3 regions of the Kitasatospora sp. NPDC059747 genome follow, and region 2 is predicted to be linked to each of the others. Evidence: riboswitches for the same ligand, from Rfam matches in the RefSeq annotation. Region 2 holds a riboswitch; each other region holds the start of a gene.
What was found. Region 2 has a riboswitch for cobalamin ahead of ACFV4G_RS35400 (HoxN/HupN/NixA family nickel/cobalt transporter). Riboswitches for the same ligand answer to the same signal wherever they lie in the genome.
Positions count from the first base shown of each region.

Region 1: linked by a shared signal. The riboswitch ahead of metE (5-methyltetrahydropteroyltriglutamate--homocysteine S-methyltransferase) and the one ahead of ACFV4G_RS35400 (HoxN/HupN/NixA family nickel/cobalt transporter) in region 2 are both predicted to bind cobalamin.
Region 3: linked by a shared signal. The riboswitch ahead of ACFV4G_RS10360 (FecCD family ABC transporter permease) and the one ahead of ACFV4G_RS35400 (HoxN/HupN/NixA family nickel/cobalt transporter) in region 2 are both predicted to bind cobalamin.

Region 1 covers NZ_JBHWGV010000149.1:11,731-18,640, forward strand. Annotated here, with positions in the region: partial or broken gene ACFV4G_RS38520 (putative Ig domain-containing protein) at 1-1,825, shown strand, start outside; cobalamin riboswitch at 2,001-2,238, shown strand; gene metE (5-methyltetrahydropteroyltriglutamate--homocysteine S-methyltransferase) at 2,390-4,705, shown strand; gene ACFV4G_RS38530 (3-hydroxybutyryl-CoA dehydrogenase) at 4,795-5,652, opposite strand; gene aceB (malate synthase A) at 5,792-6,910, opposite strand, start outside.
Region 2 covers NZ_JBHWGV010000119.1:994-8,477, reverse strand. Annotated here, with positions in the region: gene ACFV4G_RS35440 (M24 family metallopeptidase) at 1-869, opposite strand, end outside; gene rpmF (50S ribosomal protein L32) at 962-1,135, opposite strand; gene rpsR (30S ribosomal protein S18) at 1,145-1,378, opposite strand; partial or broken gene ACFV4G_RS35425 (CobW family GTP-binding protein) at 1,384-2,591, opposite strand; gene rpsN (30S ribosomal protein S14) at 2,588-2,893, opposite strand; gene rpmB (50S ribosomal protein L28) at 2,893-3,129, opposite strand; gene rpmG (50S ribosomal protein L33) at 3,264-3,428, shown strand; gene ACFV4G_RS35405 (type B 50S ribosomal protein L31) at 3,495-3,746, shown strand; gene ACFV4G_RS35400 (HoxN/HupN/NixA family nickel/cobalt transporter) at 3,832-4,941, opposite strand; cobalamin riboswitch at 4,974-5,166, opposite strand; gene ACFV4G_RS35395 (ArsR/SmtB family transcription factor) at 5,249-5,632, shown strand; partial or broken gene ACFV4G_RS35390 (hypothetical protein) at 5,686-6,600, shown strand; partial or broken gene ACFV4G_RS35385 (helix-turn-helix domain-containing protein) at 6,494-7,171, opposite strand; gene ACFV4G_RS35380 (IS630 family transposase) at 7,261-7,484, shown strand, end outside.
Region 3 covers NZ_JBHWGV010000017.1:66,780-74,263, reverse strand. Annotated here, with positions in the region: gene ACFV4G_RS10390 (ABC transporter substrate-binding protein) at 1-265, shown strand, start outside; gene ACFV4G_RS10385 (amino acid ABC transporter permease) at 385-1,275, shown strand; gene ACFV4G_RS10380 (amino acid ABC transporter ATP-binding protein) at 1,314-2,066, shown strand; gene ACFV4G_RS10375 (CGNR zinc finger domain-containing protein) at 2,191-2,790, shown strand; gene sodX (nickel-type superoxide dismutase maturation protease) at 2,816-3,253, opposite strand; gene sodN (superoxide dismutase, Ni) at 3,439-3,834, shown strand; cobalamin riboswitch at 3,947-4,085, shown strand; gene ACFV4G_RS10360 (FecCD family ABC transporter permease) at 4,181-5,239, shown strand; gene ACFV4G_RS10355 (ABC transporter ATP-binding protein) at 5,239-6,003, shown strand; gene ACFV4G_RS10350 (ABC transporter substrate-binding protein) at 6,042-7,037, shown strand; gene ACFV4G_RS10345 (nuclear transport factor 2 family protein) at 7,116-7,484, shown strand, end outside.

The DNA.
Region 1 (6,910 bases), on a different contig from region 2:
CCAGAAGTCCTGCGACGCCCTGGTGCGCACCGACGTGGTGCAGCCGCACGCGTTCTCCCTCAGCGCGGTCTCGCCCGACGTGAACCCGTCCGGCCTCGGGCCGACCGACCTGCAGAGCGCCTACGGCCTGTCGAACAACGGCGGCGCCGGGCAGACCGTCGCCATCGTCGACGCCAACGACGACCCCAACGCCGAGTCCGACCTGGCGACCTACCGCGCGCAGTACGGGCTGCCTGCGTGCACCACCGCCAACGGCTGCTTCAAGAAGATCGACCAGAACGGCGGCACCAACTACCCGGCCGGCGACACCGGTTGGGCGGGCGAGATCTCCCTCGACGTCGACATGGTCTCCGCCGCCGCCCCGAACGCCCACATCCTGCTGGTCGAGGCGAGCTCGGCGAACATGGCCGACCTCGGCGCCGCCGTCAACCAGGCCGTCGCCCAGGGCGCGAAGTTCGTGTCCAACAGCTACGGCGGCCCCGAGGACTCCACCGACACCTCCTCGGACAGCCAGTACTTCAACCACCCCGGCGTCGCCATCACCGTGTCCTCGGGCGACTCCGGCTACGGCACCGAGTACCCGGCGGCCTCCCAGTACGTCACCGCCGTCGGTGGCACCTCGCTGACCCGCGACTCCAGCGCGCGCGGCTGGCACGAGACCGTCTGGGGCTCCAGCTCGGGCGGCAACGGCGCCGGCTCCGGCTGCTCGGCCTACGACCCCAAGCCGAGCTGGCAGAGCGACAGCGGCTGCTCCAACCGGACCGTCGCCGACGTGTCCGCGGTCGCCGACCCGGCCACCGGCGTCGCCGTCTACCAGACCTACGGCGGCAGCGGCTGGGCCGTCTACGGCGGCACCAGCGCCTCGTCGCCGATCATCGCCGCCGTCTACGCCGACGCCGGCACCCCGGGCGCGAGCGACTACCCGTCCCAGTACCCGTACCAGCACACGAGTGCGCTCAACGACGTGACCAGCGGCGCCAACGGCACCTGCTCCCCGTCCTACCTGTGCACCGCGGGCCCCGGCTACGACGGCCCGACCGGCCTCGGCACGCCGAACGGCCCGACCGCCTTCCGGGCCGGCACCAGCACGGGCAACACCGTGACGGTCACCAACCCGGGCAACCAGAGCACCACCACGGGCAGTGCAGCCTCCCTGCAGATCCGCGCGACGGACTCCGCCTCCGGCCAGAGCCTGACGTACAGCGCGAGCGGCCTGCCGACCGGGCTGTCCATCGACGCCTCCAGCGGCCTGATCAGCGGCACGGCGTCGACGGCGGGCACGTACAACGTGACGGTGACGGCGAAGGACGCCACCAACGCCTCCGGTTCGACGAGCTTCACCTGGGCCGTGTCCGCCCCGGGCGGCGGCTGCACCGGTGCGGGCCAGTTGCTCGGCAACCCGGGCTTCGAGACGGGTAGCGCCTCGCCCTGGACCGCGACCGCCGGCGTGATCGACAACTCCGCGAGCGAGGCCGCCCGCTCCGGCTCCTGGAAGGCGTGGCTCGACGGCTACGGCAGCAGCCACACCGACACCCTGAGCCAGACCGTCACGATCCCGGCCGGCTGCAAGGCGTCGCTCGGCTTCTGGCTGCACATCGACACCGCCGAGACCGGCACCACGGCCTACGACAAGCTCACCGTCCAGGCCAACTCCACCACCCTGGCCACCTTCTCCAACGTCAACGCGGCCAACGGCTACACCCTGCACACCTACGACCTCTCCTCCTTCGCCGGGCAGAGCGTCACCATCAAGTTCACCGGCACCGAGGACGCCTCGCTCCAGACCAGCTTCGTGATCGACGACACGGCCCTCAACGCCTCCTGACCGACCAGGCCCGACAGGTACGACAGGTACGACAGGTACGACCGGTGGGGCCGCAGCCGACTGCGGCCCCACCGGCACGTCCGCGGTGGCGCCGAATCCCGACGTCGTCTCCTGACGTCGTCTCAGCATCCGGACGAATGGCCGAATCCCCGACGAAGCGACCGCGGATAGGCCGTAGGCTGGCCGTGCAGCTGGTTCGCCCCGTCCGCCAGGCGGGGCGTCGCAAGAGGGAACCCGGTGACGCCATTCAACTGGCCAGTCCGGGACTGCCCCGCAGCGGTGAGTGGGAACGACCGCCGTCATACGCACTGGGCCCGGGCCGGGTCTGGGAAGCGACGGCCAGTAGGTGACCGCCCTTCAAGGGCCGGCCGTGCCCGCGAGTCCGAAGACCTGCCCGCTGCCCGCGTGCGACCGTTCGCGCGCGGCCATCCGGTGACCTCGAGGGCGGGTCGGCGACCACACCAGGCGGAGCTGCCCGTGCAGCGGTTCGCCCGGTGCGTCATCCCTTCGCGTCCTCGTCCCGTCGCCGGGTACTTGAGAGACAGACTCGCGAAGGAGAGTCCCTTGACCACGAAGTCCGCAGCCGCGGCGACCCTCGCCACCGCGTACGGCTACCCCCGCCAGGGCCGGGGCCGGGAGCTCAAGAAGGCGATCGAGGGGTACTGGAAGGGCGCCGTCACCGCCGAGACGCTGCTCGCCACCGCCGCCGACCTGCGCCGGGGAAACTGGCAGCAGCTCGCCGACTCCGGCATCGAGGAGATCCCGACCGGGGACTTCTCGCTCTACGACCACGTGCTGGACACCACCGTCGCGGTCGGCGCCATCCCGTCCCGCCACCGGGACGCCGTCGATGCCGACCCGCTGGACGGGTACTTCGCCATGGCGCGCGGCACCCAGGACGTCGCGCCGCTGGAGATGACCAAGTGGTTCGACACCAACTACCACTACCTGGTACCCGAGTTGGGACCGGGCACGGCCTTCGCCGCCGATCCGGCCAAGGCGGTCGGCGAACTGCGGGAGGCCCTCGCGCTCGGTCACGCCGCCCGCCCGGTGCTGGTCGGGCCGGTCACCTACCTGCTGCTGGCCAAGCCCGCCCCCGGCGTCGACGACGACTTCCGGCCGATCACCCTGCTCGACCGGCTGCTGCCCGTCTACGCGGAGCTGCTCGCCGCTCTGAAGGCCGCCGGCGCCGAGTGGGTGCAACTGGACGAGCCCGCGCTCGTCCAGGACCGCACCCCCGCCGAGCTCAACGCCGCCGCCCGCGCCTACCGCGAGCTGGGCGCACTGACCGACCGTCCGAAGCTGCTGGTCGCAAGCTACTTCGACCGTCTGGGCGAGGCGCTCCCGGTCCTCGCCAAGGCCCCGGTCGAGGGCCTGGCGCTGGACTTCACGGGACCTGCCGCCGCCAACCTGGACGACCTCGCCGCCGCCGGCGGGCTGCCGGGCAAGCGGCTGGTGGCCGGCGTGGTCGACGGGCGCAACATCTGGATCAACGACCTGGAGCAGTCGCTCGCCACCCTGGCCACCCTGCTCGGGCTCGCCGACCGGATCGACGTCGCGCCGTCCTGCTCCCTCCTGCACGTGCCGATCGACGCCACGCTCGAACGCGACGTCGACCCGCAGATCCTGCGCTGGCTCGCCTTCGCCAAGCAGAAGGCCGCGGAGGCGGCGCTGCTGGCCCGGGGTCTGCGCGAGGGCACCGGGGCGATCACCGCCGACCTCGCCGCCAACCGCGCCGACCTCGCCTCCCGGGCCGGCTCGCCGATCACCCGGGACCCGGCCGTCCGCGCCCGCTCCGCCGCCGTCACCCTCGACGACACCCGCCGCGCCCAGGCCTACCCGCAGCGCGCCGAGGCCCAGCGCGCCCGCCTCGGCCTGCCCCTGCTGCCGACCACCACCATCGGCTCCTTCCCGCAGACCACCGAACTGCGCCTCGCGCGCGCCGACCTGAGCGCGGGACGGATCGACGACGCCGCCTACCGGGAGCGCATGGAGGCGGAGGTCCGCGAGGTCATCGCTTACCAGGAGAAGGCGGGCCTCGACGTCCTCGTCCACGGCGAGCCCGAGCGCAACGACATGGTCCAGTACTTCGCCGAGCGGCTCACCGGCTACCTCGCCACCCGCCACGGCTGGGTGCAGTCCTACGGCACCCGCTACGTCCGCCCGCCGGTCCTGGCCGGGGACATCTCCCGCCCGCACCCGATGACCGTCGACTGGTTCCGCTACGCGCAAGGCCTGACGGACCGCCCGGTCAAGGGCATGCTGACCGGCCCGGTCACCATGCTCGCCTGGTCCTTCGTGCGCGACGACCAGCCGCTCGCCGAGACCGCCCGCCAGGTCGCCCTCGCCCTGCGCGACGAGGTCACCGACCTGGAGGCCGCCGGCGCGGCCGTCGTCCAGGTCGACGAGCCGGCCCTGCGCGAGACCCTCCCGCTGCGGGCCGCCGGCCGCCCGGCCTACCTGGACTGGGCGACGGAGTCCTTCCGTGTCGCCACCTCCGGCGTCCGCGCCGACACCCAGATCCACACCCACATGTGCTACGCCGAGTTCGGCGCGATCATGACGGCGATCGACGAGCTCGACGCGGACGTCATCTCCCTGGAGGCGACGCGCTCGCACATGGAGGTGGCCGGGGAACTGGCCGGGGCGGGCTACCCGCGCGAGGTCGGTCCGGGGGTGTGGGACATCCACTCCCCGCGCGTGCCGAGCACCGAGGAGGCCGTGGCGCTGCTGCGCGCGGGCCTCGCGGCGATCCCGGCCGAGCGTCTGTGGGTCAACCCCGACTGCGGCCTGAAGACCCGCGGCTGGGCGGAGACCCGCGCCTCCCTCGACAGCCTCGTCGCCGCCGCCCGCCACCTGCGCGAGGAACTGGCGGGCTGATCCGACCCCCTTCCCCGGGGACAGCACAAGGCCCCGCCCGTGTCCGGCCCGCCGCGACAGAGGCCTGGACACCGGCGGGGCCCGCTCGGTCACACCCCACGGTGCGGGTGGAACCCCTGCCCGGTCTTGCGGCCGAGCAGGCCCGCCTCGACCATGCGGGAGAGCAGGGGCGGGGGTGCGAAGAGCGGCTCCTTGTACTCGTCGTACATCGACCGAGCGATCGCCTCGACGGTGTCGAGGCCGATGAGGTCGGCGAGTCGGAGCGGACCCATCGGGTGGGCGCAGCCGTGGACCATGCCGGCGTCGATGTCCTCGGGGGTGGCGTGGCCGGCTTCGGCCATCCGGATCGCGGACAGCAGGTAGGGCACGAGCAGGGCGTTGACGACGAAGCCGGCACGGTCGCGGGAGTGGACGACGTGTTTGCCGAGGACGTCGCGCGCGAAGGCCTCGGCGCGGGCCAGGACGGGTGGGGAGGTGTGCAGGGAGGAGACGAGCTCGACGAGGGGCATCACCGGGGCCGGGTTGAAGAAGTGCAGCCCGAGGACGTGCGAGGCACGGCCGGTGGTGTTGCCGAGGCGGGTGACCGGGATGGACGAGGTGTTGGTGGCGAGGACCGCGTCGTCGTCGGCGAGGACCTTGTCGAGCGCGGTGAGCACGTCCGTCTTGAGGTGTTCGTCCTCGATGACGGCCTCGACGACGAGCTGGCGGTCGGCGAGCGCTTCGAGGTCGTCGGCGAACAGCAGGTGGGCCCAGGTGTCCTCGCGGTCGGTCGGGCTGATCCGGCCGCGGTCGACGGCGCGGTGCAGGGAGCGGTCGATGCGGCCGCGGGCGGCCCGGAGTGCGGACGGGTCCCTCTCGCAGACGATGGTGTCCAGGCCGGCGCGGGCGAAGACCTCGGCGATGCCGGAGCCCATCTGGCCGGCGCCGACGACGGCGACGCGGCGGATCGCGTCACGGTTGGTCTGGTCACGACCGGTCTCGTGACGGCCGGTCTCGTGACGGCCGGTCTCGTGACGGCCGGCTTCGTCACGGCTGGTCTCGTGATGGCGGATCTCGTTCAAGGCTGCCTCCGTACGGGTGGGCGGGTCAGGCCGCGGCGCGGACGCGGACGAGGTGGCGGGCGTACGCCTCGGTGGTGAGGAAGGCGGGGAGTTCGTCGCCGAGGGCGGTCTCTTCGAGGATCCGCACCGCGTGGTCGAGCAGTTCGGGTTCGACGCCCTCGCCGAGGAGCGCGGCCCGCTCGCGGTCGATCAGGCGGCGCACCAGGTCCGGGGTGGCGAGGGAGCCGCCGGTCAGCCGGGTGCAGTGGTGCTGCCACTGCCAGATCTGGCAGCGGGCGATCTCGGCGGTGGCGACGTCCTCCATCAGGCCGAACACGGCGACGGCCCCGGCGCCGCCGAGCCACGCCGTGAGGTAGCGCAGGGCGACGGCGACGTTGGACCGCAGCCCGTGGTCGGTCGGCAGGCCGGGGGAGAGGCGGTGGACGGCGAGCAGGTCGGCGGCGGTGACGTCGACGTCCTCGCGGGTGCGGTCGAGCTGGTGGGGGCGGTCGCCGAGGACGGCGTCGAAGGCGGTGTGGCAGGTGGCGACGAGACCGGGGTGGGCGACCCAGGAGCCGTCGAAGCCGTCGCCGGCCTCGCGTTCCTTGTCCGCGCGGACCTTGGTGAGGGCGGCCTCGTTGGCGGCCGGGTCGCGCTGCGGGACGGCGGCGGCCATGCCGCCGATGGCGTGGGCGCCGCGGCGGTGGCAGGTGCGCACGAGGAGGTCGGTGTAGGCGCGCATGAAGGGCTGCGTCATGGTGAGGGTCGCGCGGTCGGGCAGGACGTACCGCGGGCCGTGGTGGGCGAAGTTCTTGATGAGGCTGAACAGGTAGTCCCAGCGGCCCGCGTTCAACCCGGCCGCGTGGTCGCGCAGTTCGTGGAGGATCTCGTCCATCTCGAAGGCGGCGGTGATGGTCTCGATCAGGACGGTCGCGCGGACGGTGCCGTACGGGATGCCCAACTCGCGCTGGGCGAAGGTGAAGACGTCGTTCCAGAGGCGGGCTTCGAGGTGGTTCTCAAGCTTGGGCAGGTAGAAGTACGGGCCGCTGCCGCGCTCGATCTGGCGGCGGCCGCAGTGGAAGAGGTAGAGGCCGAAGTCGACCAGCGCGCCGATGGCCGGGCGGCCGTCGATCAGCAGGTGGGCCTCGTCGAGGTGCCAGCCGCG
Region 2 (7,484 bases):
GAGTGGCCGGCCGCGTCCAGGATCTGCCGCGCCGCCCGGTCGGGTACGCACTGCTCCACGCCGGGTCCGAGCGCCTCCCGCCCGGCCCGCTGCGCCCGGAACACCAGCCGGTGGAGCTCCACCTGCCAGGGCGCGGGGGCGGCGCCGATCACGAAGGTCCGGGCGGTCGACACGCCGTACCCGCGGTACTGGGCACCGAGCACCACGGTCAGGAAGTCGCCCTCCTCGACCCGGCGGTCGGTCGGCTGGTGGGCGGGCTGGCCGGAGTGGCTGCCGGTGCCGACCGAGACCGGGAAGGCCGCCCGGTCGGCACCGTGGTCGATCATCCGGCGCTCCAGCTCCATCGCCAGGTGCCGCTCGGTGCGGCCGACCAGGATCGACTCCAGCAGCTCGCCGAGCGCCTGGTCGGCGATCTCGGCGGCGATCCGCAGGTCGGCGATCTCGTGCTCGTCCTTGATCACCCGCAGCCGTTCGACGACCTGCCCCAGCTCGGCCAGCCGGACCCCCTCGGCCAGGCTCGCCACCGCGCGGTGGCGCAGGACGGTGAGGTCGTGCTCCTCCACCGCCATGGCGTGCACCCGCAGCCGGGAGGCCTCGGCCGCGGCCGCCAGCGCGGTGTCCGCCCCGGCCGGCACCGGGACCTGGGTGACGTCGGCGGCGATCAGGTGCTCCCCGGTGTCGTCCGGCGGCAGGTCGTCCGGCAGCGTCAGCAGCACCCGTTCCCTGGTGAGCAGCAAGGTCGCGCCGCAGGGGGCGCAGCCGGTCAGGTACCGCACGTTGGCCGGCCGGGTGATCAGCGCCGCATCGGCCCCGGCCGCACTGCAGTGCTCCCGCAGCCGCTCCCGCCGACCCGCGTACGCATCAGACATGCGTCGAGCCTACGAAGCCCGCCCCCGATCCGCCCGCCGAGAACCCCCGACGGGGGCGCGACCTTTACCTACCCGCGCCCCCGGCGGCGCCGTCACCCCCCTTCCGGATCGATGAGCCCCCTCCGGTAGGCGGGCACGAGGTGCTGCGGGACGAGCAGTTCCCGCCCGTTCACCGTGATCGGGACGAGTTTCGGCGCGCTCGCCTTCCACTGGGCCCGGCGGTGCCGCGTGTTGCTGCGGGACGTCTTGCGCTTGGGTACGGCCATCGGGGTCTCCTATCGGGTGGTGTACGGGAGCAGGGCCATCTCGCGGGCGTTCTTGATCGCCCGGGCCATCGCCCGCTGCTGCCGGACGGTCAGCCGGCTGACCCGGCGGCTGCGGATCTTGCCGCGATCGGAGACGAACTTCCGCAGGAGATCGGTGTCCTTGTAGTCGATGTACTCGATACCGGCTGTGACCAGCGGGTTGGGCTTGGGCCTCGGCGGGTTGAGTCGTTTACGCACAGTGATGATCCTCAGGCGACTGGGTCGAGCAGGTCGTGGAAGGCGTCGGGCAGCGCCTTCCAGCCGGATTCGCCGGCGGCGAGTTCGGCGTCGGTGAGCAGGCAGGAGTCGAGGAGGTGGGTGATCCCGTCCGTGTCCAGGCCCTCGGCCGTGAAGCTGAGCTGCTGCACGCGGTCGCCGTGGGCCGGGTGCCAGTCGAGGGCGGCGGCGGCCTGGCGCGCGGGCGGGTAGAGGTCCCAGGCCGCGTCGGGCAGCGCGGAGAGCCACGGCCCGCACTCCTCCACCGCGAGGTTCGCCCCGGCCGCGTCCCATGCGAGCTCCCTCCTTGCCCGCCAGCGGGCAGGAGGGGCCCATGGTCGGGCCGGTTGGCCAGCCAGAAGCGGCCGCGGCTGCGCTGGGCCGCCGGGACGAGCAGTTCGAGCGCCTCGTGCAGTCGCTGCGGGTGCAGCGGCCTGCGGCGCTCCCACACCATCGTGGTGACCCCGCCCTCGTCGTGCTCCTGCGGCAGCAGCGCCAGCGCCGGGTTGACCCGGTCGCGGGCGGCCGCGACGTCGAAGCCGCCGAGCGCGGCCCGGGTGAGCGCACCGGTGGCGAGCCGCACGACGCGGGCGGTGGGGTGGAGCTGGCGGAGCATCGCGAGCCCCGGCGTGTGCGCGGTCGCGCGCGGGACGGCGAGGGTGGTCGCGTACTCGATCTGGTGGGCGAGGGCCTCCGCGCGGGTGCGGGGGTCCTCCGGTGCGGTGTGCTCGCCGTGCTCCACGAGGTCGTCGGGGACGGAGAGTTCGCTCGTGAGCCGGTCGGGGTCGACGGCGGCGACGACGCCCGCGAGCTCGACGGCCTCCGCCAGGGGCCGGCCGTCGACCTCGCCGCCGGCGATGACCTCGACGGCCGGGTGCGGATCGCTGCCGCCCCACAGTTCGACCACCGCGAGCCCGTGCCGTCCTTCGTCCGCGATGCGCAGCAGCCGGGGCAGCAGGTCCTCCCGCAGGGCGCAGCACGGGCAGTCGTTGAGCAGCGGTACGTCGGCCGGGTCGAACTCGCCGCCCGCGTCGCGCAGTCGGCGGTGGACGACGCCGCGGGAGGCGTCCCGCAGGTCGTGGTGGAGGACCACCGCGTCGACCGCGCCGCGCGCCAACTCCTCGACGGCACTGCGGCGGTGGTCGGCGTGCAGCCCGGCGACGACCACGACGGGCAGCCTGGTCCCGTCCGCGCCGCTCACCAGCTGGCCTTGCGGACGCCGGGCAGGTGGCCCGCGTGGGCGAGAGTGCGCAGATTGATCCGGGAGAGGCCGAAGGCGCCGACGTAACCGCGCGGGCGGCCGTCGACGGCGTCGCGGTTGCGGATCCGGGTGGCGCTGGCGTCGCGCGGCTGGCGGGCGAGTTCGGCCTGGGCGGCGGCGCGCTCGGCGGGGGCGGTGCCGGGGTGGGCGATGGTCCTCTTGAGCTCGGCGCGGCGCCCCGCGTAGCGGGCGACGGTCTCGCGCCGCCGTTCGTTCTTGGCGATCTTGCTCTGCTTCGCCATCAGACCTTCTCCCCCCGGGCCCGGATCCGGGCGACGGCGGCCTCGACCCCGATCGCGTCGATCGTGCGGATCCCCTTGGCGCTGAGCGTGAGCCGGACGTACCGACCCTCGCCCGGCAGCCAGTAGCGCTTGCGCTGGATGTTGGGGTCGAAGCGCCGCGGGGTGCGGCGGTGCGAGTGCGAGATCGCGTTGCCGAAGCCCGGCCGGCGGCCGGTGAGCTGGCAGTGGGCGGACATGGGGGCTCCCAAAACGGTCCGGGAATGGGCGGGACGGAGGTCACGTTACACCAGATGAAAATGACATCCATTTCGGTGTACGGTTCCAACCCGGCCCCGAACCGCCGCACCACCCGACCCCTCCGGAGGACCTCATGGCCCGCAGCGAACTGCGCCCCGTCATCAAGCTCCGCTCCACCGCCGGCACCGGCTACACGTACGTGACCCGCAAGAACCGCCGGAACGACCCGGACCGGATGGTGCTGCGCAAGTACGACCCGGTCGCGCGCGAGCACGTCGACTTCCGCGAAGAGCGCTGACCGAAGAGCGCCGGAACGAAGAACGTCGAACGAAGAGCGCTGATCCCCCGCCGAGGAGGCACCCCCATGAAGCCCGGAATCCACCCCGCCTACCGGCCCGTCGTCTTCCGCGACAAGGTCGGCGGCCTCTCCTTCCTCACCCGCTCGACGGTCACCAGCGACCGCACGGTCGAGTGGGAGGACGGCAACACCTATCCCGTCATCGACGTCGAGATCTCCTCGGCGAGCCACCCCTTCTACACCGGCCAGTCCCGCGTGCTCGACACCGCGGGCCGCGTCGAGCGCTTCCGCCAGCGCTACGGCGACCGGCACAGCTGACCCGGCGCAGCCGGCCCGGAACGCGCGCGACGGCGCCTCCCCACCATGGGGAGGCGCCGTCGCGGCAGGCGTGCGGCAGCCGCACTCAGGAGCGTTCGGCGCCCCAGCGCTTCTCGACCCCGGCCAGCTTCCAGTACGCGATCGCCGCGGCCCAGACGACGACGAACAGCCCGGCGATCGCGTAGCCGACGTTGTCGAGCGAGATGTCCGCGATCCAGCCGGTGACCGGATCGGTCAGGTCCAGCTTCTCGTGCAGCACGCCGACCAGCTCGATCGTGCCGATGATGAACGCCACCGCGATCGACAGACCGGTGATCGTCAGGTTGTAGTACACCTTGCGCACCGGGTTGGAGAACGCCCACTGGTACGCGAAGTTCATGAACGTCCCGTCCAGCGTGTCGAACAGGCTCATCCCCGCCGCGAACAGCAGCGGCAGGCAGACGATCGCGTACCAGGGCAGCCCGGCGGCCGCGCCCGAGCCGGCCATCACCATCAGGGTCACCTCGGTCGCGGTGTCGAAGCCGAGGCCGAGCACCATGCCCACCGGGAACATCTGGCCGGGCCGGGTGATCGAGCGGGTCGCCCGGTTCAGCACCCGGGCCATGAAGCCGCGCGAGTTCAGGTGCTGCTCCAGCTCGGCCTCGTCGTACTGCCCCGCGCGCATCGCCCGGAACACCTTCAGGATGCCGAGCAGCGCCGCCAGGTTGAGCGCGCCGATCAGGTAGAGGAACGCGCCTGAGGCCGTCGTGCCGACCATGCCGAGCCACTGGTGGGTGGTCGACTCGTCGTCCATCAGCGTGTTCGCCAGCTGCGCGCCGCCCGCGACCAGGGCGGCCATGACGACCACCATCGACGAGTGCCCGAGGGCGAACCAGAAGCCCACCGAGACCGGCCGCTTGCCGTCGGCCATCAGCTTGCGGGTGGTGTTGTCGATCACCGCGATGTGGTCGGCGTCGAACGCGTGCCGCATGCCGAGCGTGTACGCCGTGATGCCGAGGCCCACCCCGAAGACCTGGGTGCCGACGGCGTAGTTGTGCGGCGCCACCAGGAAGACGAGGGTCCCGAACGCCACGACGTGCATGGCCAGGATCACCCCCATCAGCCCGGCGGTGCGGACGGTGTCCTCTCTCCTCCACCGGAAGGTGGGCAGCACGGCGGGCGCGGCCTCGGGGGCGGCGGTTTCGGGCAGGGTCATCTTCGGATCACGCTCCAGCACCTCGTGGAAAGACGTTCGTGAGATGCCGTGGCCGGTCTCCTGGCTGACGGGGCTCCCGTACCCGCCTTCCCAGGCGCGCGAAGCGCCCAGTGGCGTCTGGGTACGGGCGGACTCCCCCGATCACAGTGGCGAGGGCCGCTCCGGACTGGGACCCCTGAGGGTCCGTCACCGGTCTTCCCGAGCACCACGGCGGGGAACACCGTAGGGGTCCCGGGCCGACCCTTGCAAGGCTGCGCACCTACGCAGGTGTCCAGGATCACAGGTCGTGAGCTGCCAGAATGTCCGCATGCATCTCGTACCGGCCGACCGCGCGGGCCACCGCACCATCGACGGACACCGGGTCTGCGAGGCCATCGCCGCGATCGGCGACGCCGCGCACGTCCGCTCGTGGTCCGAGCGGTTCTCCCTGCTCGCCGACCCCGGGCGGCTCGCGATCCTGCTCGCCCTGCACCGCGCCGGACCGCTCGCCGTCACCGACCTCGCCGTCGCCACCGGCATGCGCGACCCGGCCGTCTCACAGGCCCTGCGGCTGCTGCGGACGGCCGGCGTGGTCACCGGGGACAAGGACGGACGCGTCGTGCGCTACCGGCTCGTCGACGAGAGCATGCGCCCCCTCCTCGACGAGTGCGCCGCGGCCGACCACGAGGAGCCCGCCGCCGCGGCGGGCTGACCTCCCGGGCCTGATTCACCGCGGGAAGCCGACCCGATGAGTACGATCATGGCGTGCCGACCCACCCCCACGCCTGGCCCGCCGACCGCTGGAACACCCGGCCGGTCAGGGCGCGCGTGCTGGCGGTCGCCCGCACCCTCACCTCCGCCACCCGCGTCCTCGACGTCCTCACGCTCCTGAACCGCGACGGCATCGAGCGCTACGCCACCGTCAACCCCGGCTCCGCCTTCGCCGACGGCCTCGACGACTACCTGCGCGGCCTGCCCGGCATCACCCTGCTGGACTGGGAGGAGGCCGTCCGGCACCGCTTCGACCTGGCCGTCGCCTGCGCCGTCCACTCCTCGATGCACCGCCTCGACGCCCGGCTCGTCGTCCTCCCGCACGGCGCCGGCTACAACCGCCTGGTGACCGAGTCCACCGGCGACACCGTCAGCGCAGCCGGCCTCTCCCGCAACGAACTCACCCACCACGGCCGGGTCTTCGTCGACGTCCTCGGCCTCTCCCACCCGGAACAGCTCGACCGGCTGCGGGTCTCCTGCCCCGAGGCACTGGACGTCGCCCAGGTCGTCGGCGACCCGTGCTTCGACCGCATGCTCCGCAGCCTGCGCCTGCGCGACTCCTACCGGGCCGCCCTCGGCGCCGTCGACGGCCGGCGGCTCGTCGTCGTCAACTCCACCTGGAGCGAGCACTCGTTATTCGGCCGCCGCCCCGACCTGCCCCGACGCCTCGTCCGCCGGCTCCCCGCCGACGAGTACACGGTCGCCGTCGTCCTCCACCCCAACATCTGGAACCGGCACGACCCCGAGGCCCTGCTCGACGACGCCCGGCGGATGGGCCTGCGCCTCGTCCCGCCCCACCAGGGCTGGCAGGCCGCCCTCGTCGCCGCCGACTGCCTGATCGGCGACCACGGCTCGGTGTCCGTCTACGGCGCCGCCCTGGAACGCCCCACCCTGCTCGTCGCCACCGGCGGCCGAGGGCCACGTGCATCTCCGGCCGCTCGGGAAAGGTGTCCCGCAGAGCCTGGCAGATCTGCTCCGGGCTCCACTTGCGCTCCAGGTGCTGCTGGATGAAGTCCCGCAGCTCGGGATTCTGCCCGATCTTGCCGGGCTTGGGCCGCGGCCGGCGGGCGTCGGCGCGGGCCTGTGCGGCGTGGGGCCGGTAACTTCCGCTGCCCGGATGACGGTTGCGCCGGATCTCCCGGCTGACCGTGGAGGGGCTGCGGCCGAGCTCCGCGGCGATCGCGCGCACGGTGGCTTCCTCCCGGAGCCGGTCGGCGATGTGGATACGTTCGTCCTCGCGCAGGTACCGGGACGGGCCCGAAGGCGGCACCGCCGCGTGAATCGGTGGCGCCGCCTTGTGCGGGCCCAACGGATTGCGGCCGTTACGCCACTCACGTCCGGTCCGCGGGTGGACCCCGACGAGCCGGGACGCCTCGATGTTGCTGTAGCCCTGTCGCACGAGTCGGAAGTATTCCGCCCGCTCCGCACGCAGCCGCCGGCATCCCTGCGGCTTCCGGTCCTCGCGGATCTCGAAGTCCATCGCTTCCCCCGAGCTGGGGTGTTACGACAACCCCTAGTGTCCTGCGCCTGAAATCTGCTTCATATCTGTAGCCTGTGTCCATGGCGCGTATGGGGCGGCCGATGGCCGAGCTGACCTTGACCGATGACGAGCGCGAGACGCTGGTCCGCTGGTCGCGGCGGGCGAAGTCGTCGCAGGTGCTGGCCCAGCGATGCCGGATCGTGCTCGGCTGCGCGGACGGAAAGACGAACCAGGAGGTCGCCGCCGAGCTCGGCATCTGGCCGCAGACGGTCGGCAAGTGGCGGCGGCGTTTCCTGGAGCGTCGGCTGGAGGG
Region 3 (7,484 bases), on a different contig from region 2:
CGGCCGCGACCAGGTCATGCTGGCCGACTCCCCGGTCGTCGACTACGCGATCAAGCAGACCAACGGGCAGCTGGAGAAGGTCGGCGACGTCACCGACACCGCCCCGTACGGCGTCGTGCTCGCCAAGGGCTCGGACCTGACCAAGGCGGTCCAGGGCGCCGTCCAGTCCCTGATGGCGGACGGCACGTACAAGAGCATCCTGGAGAAGTGGGGCGTCCAGGCGGGCGCGATCGACAAGCCCGTCGTCAACGGTGCCACCAGCTGAACCGCTCCTCTGAACACAACCCCTGAGGCCACACAGTGAACCCTTCCGACCAGGGGTCGGTGCCCCCGGGACGGCCTGAGACCATCAAGGCCGTCCCGGTCCGCCACCCCGGACGCTGGGTGGGAGCAGCCGTCGTCGCCGTCCTCGCGGCGATGCTGATCCACGCCCTCATCACCAACAGCCAGTTCCAGTGGGACGTCGTCGGGAAGTACCTCTTCGACTCCTCGATCACGCACGGCCTCGGCGTCACGCTCGAACTGACCTTCCTGTCGATGGCGATCGGCATCGCCGGCGGCATCACGCTGGCGATCATGCGCCTGTCGCCGAACCCGGTGCTCTCCAGCACGGCGTGGTTCTACATCTGGGTCTTCCGCGGCACCCCGGTGCTGGTCCAGCTGCTGTTCTGGAACTTCCTGGGCTCGCTCTGGGCCAACATCTCCATCGGCATCCCGTTCGGCCCGGCCTTCTGGTCCGAGCCGACCAACCAGGCGATCCCGCTGTTCGTCGCGGCGCTGCTGGGCCTCGGCCTCAACGAGGCCGCGTACATGGCCGAGATCGTCCGCGGCGGCATCCAGTCCGTGCCGCTCGGCCAGACCGAGGCCGCGCACGCGCTGGGCATGAGCCAGTTCAAGACCATGCGGCGGATCATCCTGCCGCAGGCGATGCGCGTGATCATCCCGCCGACCGGCAACGAGACCATCTCGATGCTGAAGACCACCTCGCTGGTCTCGGCGATCTCGCTGGAGGAGCTGCTCCGGGCCGGCCAGAACATCTACTCGCGCACCTTCCAGACCATTCCGCTGCTGCTCGTCGTCAGCATCTGGTACCTGCTGATGACCTCGATCCTCACCGTGGGCCAGTACTACGTCGAGCGGCACTACGCCCGCGGCGCCAACCGTGCGCTCCCGCCGACCCCGCTGCAGCGGCTGCGGCGGCTGTTCGCCGGCAAGCCCGTTCCGCGGGCCGAGAACGACGTGGTCCCGGGCATCGAGGGAGGCGGTCACGTATGACCGATCTGACCAAGCCCACCGACTCCCGGCCCGTGCCGATGGTCGAGGCGCAGGGCGTGCGCAAGTCCTACGGCCTCGTGGAGGTGCTCAAGGGCATCGACCTGGAGGTCCGCAAGGGCGAGGTGTTCGTCCTCGTCGGCCCCTCCGGGTCCGGCAAGTCGACCTTCCTGCGGTGCATCAACCACCTGGAGAAGATCAACGGCGGCTTCCTCTCGGTCGACGGCGAACTGGTCGGCTACCGGATGAAGGGCGACCGGCTCCACGAGCTGAAGGAGAGCGAGGTCGCGCAGAAGCGCCGGGACATCGGCATGGTGTTCCAGCACTTCAACCTGTTCCCGCACATGACCGCGCTCGAGAACGTCATGGAGGCGCCGGTCCAGGTCAAGGGCGAGTCCAAGGCCGAGGCGCGCGAGCGCGGCATGGCCCTGCTGGAGCGGGTCGGCCTGTCCGACAAGGCGAAGAGCTACCCGTCGCAGCTGTCCGGCGGCCAGCAGCAGCGCGTCGCGATCGCCCGCGCGCTGGCCATGAAGCCCAAGCTCATGCTCTTCGACGAGCCCACCTCGGCGCTCGACCCGGAGCTCGTCGGCGAGGTGCTGGACGTCATGCGCGGCCTCGCCGAGGAGGGGATGACGATGATCGTCGTCACCCACGAGATGGGCTTCGCGCGCGAGGTCGGCGACGCGCTGGTGTTCATGGACGGCGGCGTGGTCGTCGAGTCCGGCAACCCCCGCGACGTCCTCACCAACCCGCAGCACGAGCGCACCCGGTCCTTCCTCTCGAAGGTCCTCTGAGCGTGCGCTGAGCGAGCAACCCTTGGCGCCCGGCAGGCCGATCCTGCCGGGCGCCGCCGTTTTCCCGATCCGGGTAATAGGCTGGACGCAATCAGCCCGTTACCGAACCACTGGAAGGACCGCCGTGGAGCTCGCCTCCTACGCCGATCTCGCCGTTCGGCTGGTGAACACCGAGGAACCCGAGCGCGGCACCGACACGCTGACCTCGGTGGACGCCGTGCGCGCCCTGTTCTCCGAGTCCTCTCGCGCCGCCGCCCTGGCCGACGAGTCCGACCTGCCCCGCCTGCGGGCGGTGCGGACCAGGCTGCGCGGGGTCTTCGAGGCCGCCGCCGAGGGCGACGAGGTACGTGGCGTCGACCTGCTGAACAGCCTGCTCATGGAGTACCCCGTCAGCCCGCTGGTCTCCGGCCACGACTACCTCGACGACGCCGGCCGGCCGCGCTGGCACCTGCACCTCGCCGACAACTCGCCCACCGCCACCGCGCACTTCAGCGCCGTCGCGTGCATGGGCCTGGCCGTCCACCTCACCGAGCTCGGCGCCGACCGGCTCGGGATCTGCCAGGCCGCGCCGTGCCGCAACGCCTACCTCGACACCTCCACCAACCGCTCCCGGCGCTACTGCTCGGACCGCTGCGCCACGCGCGCCAACGTCGCGGCCTACCGGGCCCGCAAGCGCCAGGAGGCCCAGGACGCGGCGCTCGGACCGCAGCAGTTGCAGGCCTAGACGCGCATCCGCCAGTGCCGTGGCACTAGAGCTCGGCGTCCACCCAGACGCCGAGGCGGCGGGCCAGCCCCGGGACCCGGACCAGCCCGGGGGTCAGCAGCAGTCGCTCCAGCCGGCGACCGGGCGCCAGCCAGGCCGGGCGCGGGCGCAGCCGCAGCAGCACCCGGCCGAGCACGAGCTCGTCCGGAACGGCGCCGTAGCTGCGGCTGTCGCTGTCGACCGGCCGGTTGTCGGAGAGCAGCCACCAGCCCTTCGCCCGGCGCTCGGCCGCCCGCTTGACCACCAGCAGGTCCTGCTGGAACGGGTGCCGGAAGAGCACGACCGCGCCCGGGCGGATCCGCGCGCCGTACCGGACCAGCAGCTGGTCGCCCTCGCGCAGGGTCGGGACCATCGACGGTCCCGCCACGTCGACCAGCCCGAACGGCACCGTGCCCGCCCGTGCGCCGTCCCCCGGTTGCGTCATCCGCGCCACTACTCCTCCTCCCGGCCGCCGCGTCCCAGTGTGCCGTACGGACCGTCACCTGTCCGATGTCCGGATTACCCCGGTTCCGGATCGGCCTTTTGCCCTAGGCCCACCGCCCGATCGCGAAACCGGGAGGCCGGAAGGGTAGTCTCGGGCGCGGGAAGACGATCTAAGGAAGGACTCCCATGTTCTCTCGTCTGTTTGCACCGCGCGCCACCGCCCACGCCCACTGCGACCTGCCCTGCGGTGTGTACGACCCGGCGCAGGCCCGGATCGAGGCCGAGTCGGTCAAGGCCACCCAGGAGAAGTACCAGGCCAACGAGGACCCGCACTTCCGCGCCCGCGCCATCATCATCAAGGAGCAGCGCGCCGAGGCCGTCAAGCACCACATCTCGGTGCTGTGGAGCGACTACTTCAAGGCCCCGCACTTCGAGAAGTACCCGCAGCTGCACCAGCTGATCAACGACACCCTGAAGGCCGCCTCGGCCACCAAGGCGTCCACGGACCCGGCCACCGGCCAGGCCCTGCTGGACCTGATCGCCGAGGTCGACAAGATCTTCTGGGAGACCAAGCAGGCCTGAGCCTGACGCGTCGCCACGTCGAGAGCCCCCGCCCGGACCACCGGGCGGGGGCTTTCGCGCGTCCGGGCCGTGCGTTCACGTCCGTTCATCTCCGTACACATACCTGTAAGGACTGCATTGCCGTATTGGCTGTTATGCTGCCAAGGCGTCCGAGGGAGAAGTCCGGTGTGAATCCGGCGCTGACCCGCAACGGTGAGCACGCCCCCGGGGCCGTGCCAGCCCGATCGCCCCCGGCCGCTGAACTCCCGACAACTCGCCGAGGACTGCGAGGGGATGGCGCCCGGGCCCGCACCCGGCCGGCGCCGGCCCCGGCACACCCACGGCCCGAGGCAAGGCGCCCGAACAGATCGTGAGAAGGCCACCGGAGTCCCGCCGCATACCCGCCGTGCCCCTCGCCGCCGGCCTGGCCGCCGCCCTGCTGCTCTCCCTCGTGTGCGGCGTGGCCCTCGGCTCCGCCGGACTCGGCTGGACGCGCGTCCTGCGGCTGCTCGGCGCCGGACTGACGGGCGGTCGGCTGGAGGCCGAGGAGGCCGCCGCGTACGCGATCGTCTGGGAGATCCGGCTGCCGCGCACCGTCCTGGCCGCCGTGGTCGGCGCCGGGCTCGCCGCCACCGGGGTCGCCGTGCAGGCCCTCGTGCGCAACGCCCTCGCCGACCCGTTCGTCCTCGGCGTCTCCTCCGGCGCCGCCGTCGGCGCCAACGCCGTCCTGCTGCTCGGCGCCTTCGCCTCGCTCGGCGTGTGGGCGATCTCCGCCTCCGCGTTCGGCTCCGCGCTGATCGCCATGGTGCTGGTGTACCTGGCCGCGCGCACCGCCTTCGGACTCACCCCACTGCGCCTCGTGCTCACCGGCACCGCCCTCTCGTACGGCTTCTCCGCGCTGACGGCGCTCATGGTCTTCGCCGCCGCCCGCGGCGAGGCCGCCCGCGACGCCATGATGTGGCTGCTCGGCAGCCTCGGCGGCGCGACCTGGGGCTCGGTGCCGATCGCCGCCGCCACCGTGCTGGCCGGACTCGCCCACCTCGCTTGCGCCGCGGGGCGGCTGGACGCGCTGGCCATGGGCGACGAGACCGCCGCCTCGCTCGGCGTCGACCCCGACCGGCTGCGCCGCGAGCTGTTCGTGGTGACCGCCGCCGTCACCGGCACGGTCGTCGCCGTCAGCGGGGCGATCGGATTCGTCGGGCTGATGGTCCCGCACCTCGCGCGGATGCTGGTCGGCGCCGGGCACCGCCGGGTGCTGCTGGTCGCGCCGCTCGCCGGGGCGCTGCTGCTGGTCTGGGTGGACATCGTCTCGCGCACCCTGCTCGCCCCGGCCGAACTGCCCGTCGGGGTGGTCACCGCGGTGCTCGGGGTGCCCTGTTTCCTGCTGCTGATGCGTCGTCGCGGCCACGCGCTCGGAGGCCGCTGATGGACCTCGCCCTCGACTCCGTCTCGGTGGAGCTGGCCGGCACCCAGCTCGTCCACGACATCGCCCTGAAGGCCTCCGCCGGGCAGGTGGTGGGGCTCGTCGGGCCCAACGGCAGCGGGAAGTCGACGCTGCTGCGCTGCGTCTACCGGGCCCTGCGGCCCGCCGCCGGGGCCGTCCTGGTGGGCGGCGACGACCTGCACGCGCTCGCCCCGCGCGAGGCCGCCCGGCGGGTGGCCGCGCTGCCGCAGGAGCACTCCGCCGAGTTCGACTTCACGGTGGCCGAGGTGGTCGCCATGGGCCGGCTGCCGCACCGGCGGGGCTTCGGCGGACCGTCGGACGGCGACCTCGGGCGCTGCGCGGAGGCGCTGCGCCGGGTCGGCGCCGGGCACCTCGCCGAGCGCGGCTTCCTGGGCCTGTCGGGCGGCGAGAAGCAGCGCGTGCTGATCGCCCGCGCGCTCGTCCAGGAGCCGCGCCTGCTGGTGCTGGACGAGCCCACCAACCACCTCGACATCGGGCACCGGCTGGAGGTCCTGGCGCTCGTCCGCGCGGCCGGGCCGACGGTGCTCACCGCGCTGCACGACCTCAACCTGGCGGCCGGGCACTGCGACCTGCTGTACGTCCTGCGGGCCGGGCGGATCGTCGCCTCCGGGCCGCCCGCAGAGGTGCTCGAACCCGGCTTGCTGGCCGAGGTGTTCGGCGTCCGGGCCACCCCCGTGCGGCACCCGGGGACCGGGGCCGTCCACCTGCTCTTCGACCGGCTCTGACCGGCCGTCACCCCTTTCATCGACCCCGAGGAACCCCCTTGCGCACCAAGGCCGTTGCCGCCACCGTCCTGCTCGCCCTGGGACTCACCGCCTGCGGCGCCGAGATCGCCCCGGGCGGCGGGGCCACCGACGCGTCCGCCCACTACCCGGTGACCGTCGACAACTGCGGCACGAAGCTCACCTTCCCGCGGAAGCCCGCCCGCACGGTCACCTACGACGTCGGCATCACCGAGCTGATGCTCTCCCTCGGCCTCGCCGACCGGATGGCCGGCTACGTGATGCCCGACGACAAGGGCCGGATCGACCAGGTGGCCTGGAAGGACGGCTACCAGCGGACCGCGTGGCTCTCCAAGGCGCAGATCACCAAGGAGATCGTGCTCGATGCCAAGGCCGACCTCGTCCTGGCCGGCTGGCACTACGGCTACGACGAGGGCCGCGGCTTCACCCCGGAGGCGCTCAAGGCCGTCGGCGTCGGCTCGTACGTGCTCACCGAGTCCTGCCGCAGCGGCAAGGGCACCGAGCGTGGTGTGATGTCCCCGCTGGACGCGCTCTACACCGACCTGGCCAACCTCGGCGAGATCTTCGACGTCAAGGACCGGTCCGACAAGCTGATCGCCGACTTCAAGGCGCAGGTCGCCGCCGTCTCGCAGCCCGAGCGCCGGCCGTCCGTCTTCCTGTACGACAGCGGGCAGGACAAGCCGTACACCGCCGGGAAGTTCGCCGCGGCCGACGAGATCATCACGAAGGCCGGCGGGCGCAACGTGATGGGCGACGTCGCCGACTCCTGGATCACCACCGGGTGGGAGAGCGTCGTCCGGCGCGACCCCGAGGTGATCGTCATCAACAACTACGGCGACACCGGCGCGGACGCCAAGCGGGCGTTCCTGAAGTCCTTCCCGCCGCTGGCCGGGGTCTCCGCGATCAGGAACGACCGGATCTTCGTCCTGGACTACGCCGACCTCGTCGAGAGCCCGCGCAACCCGGCCGCGATCACCGCGCTCGCCGCGTACCTGCGCGGCGGGCAGGGCGGCTGACCGGCCCCGCCCCGGCCCCTCCGGCCGGGCGTACGCTCGGAGTACGAACCGACGGACCCCGACCGGAGGAGCGACATCATGACCGCCATGGCGGCGCCGACGGCCTTCGACCCCCGCGCCCTGCGCGAGGGCATCGAACGCAGCGACGCCGGGATCCTGCTCACGCTGTACGCCGAGGACGCGGAACTGCGCGTCGTCGACCACCGGACCCAGCCCAGCCACCCCCTGGTGATGCACGGGCGGGACGAGATCGGGGCCATGCTGAGCGACGTCTACGGGCGCGAGATGACCCACACGCTGGAACAGGTGGTCGTCCAGGGCGACCACGTCGCCTTCATGGAGTCCTGCCGCTACCCCGACGGCGTGCGGGTCCTGATGACCTCCATGGCCGACCTGCGGGACGGACGGATCGTCGACCAGACCTCCGTCCAGGCCTGGGACGAGACC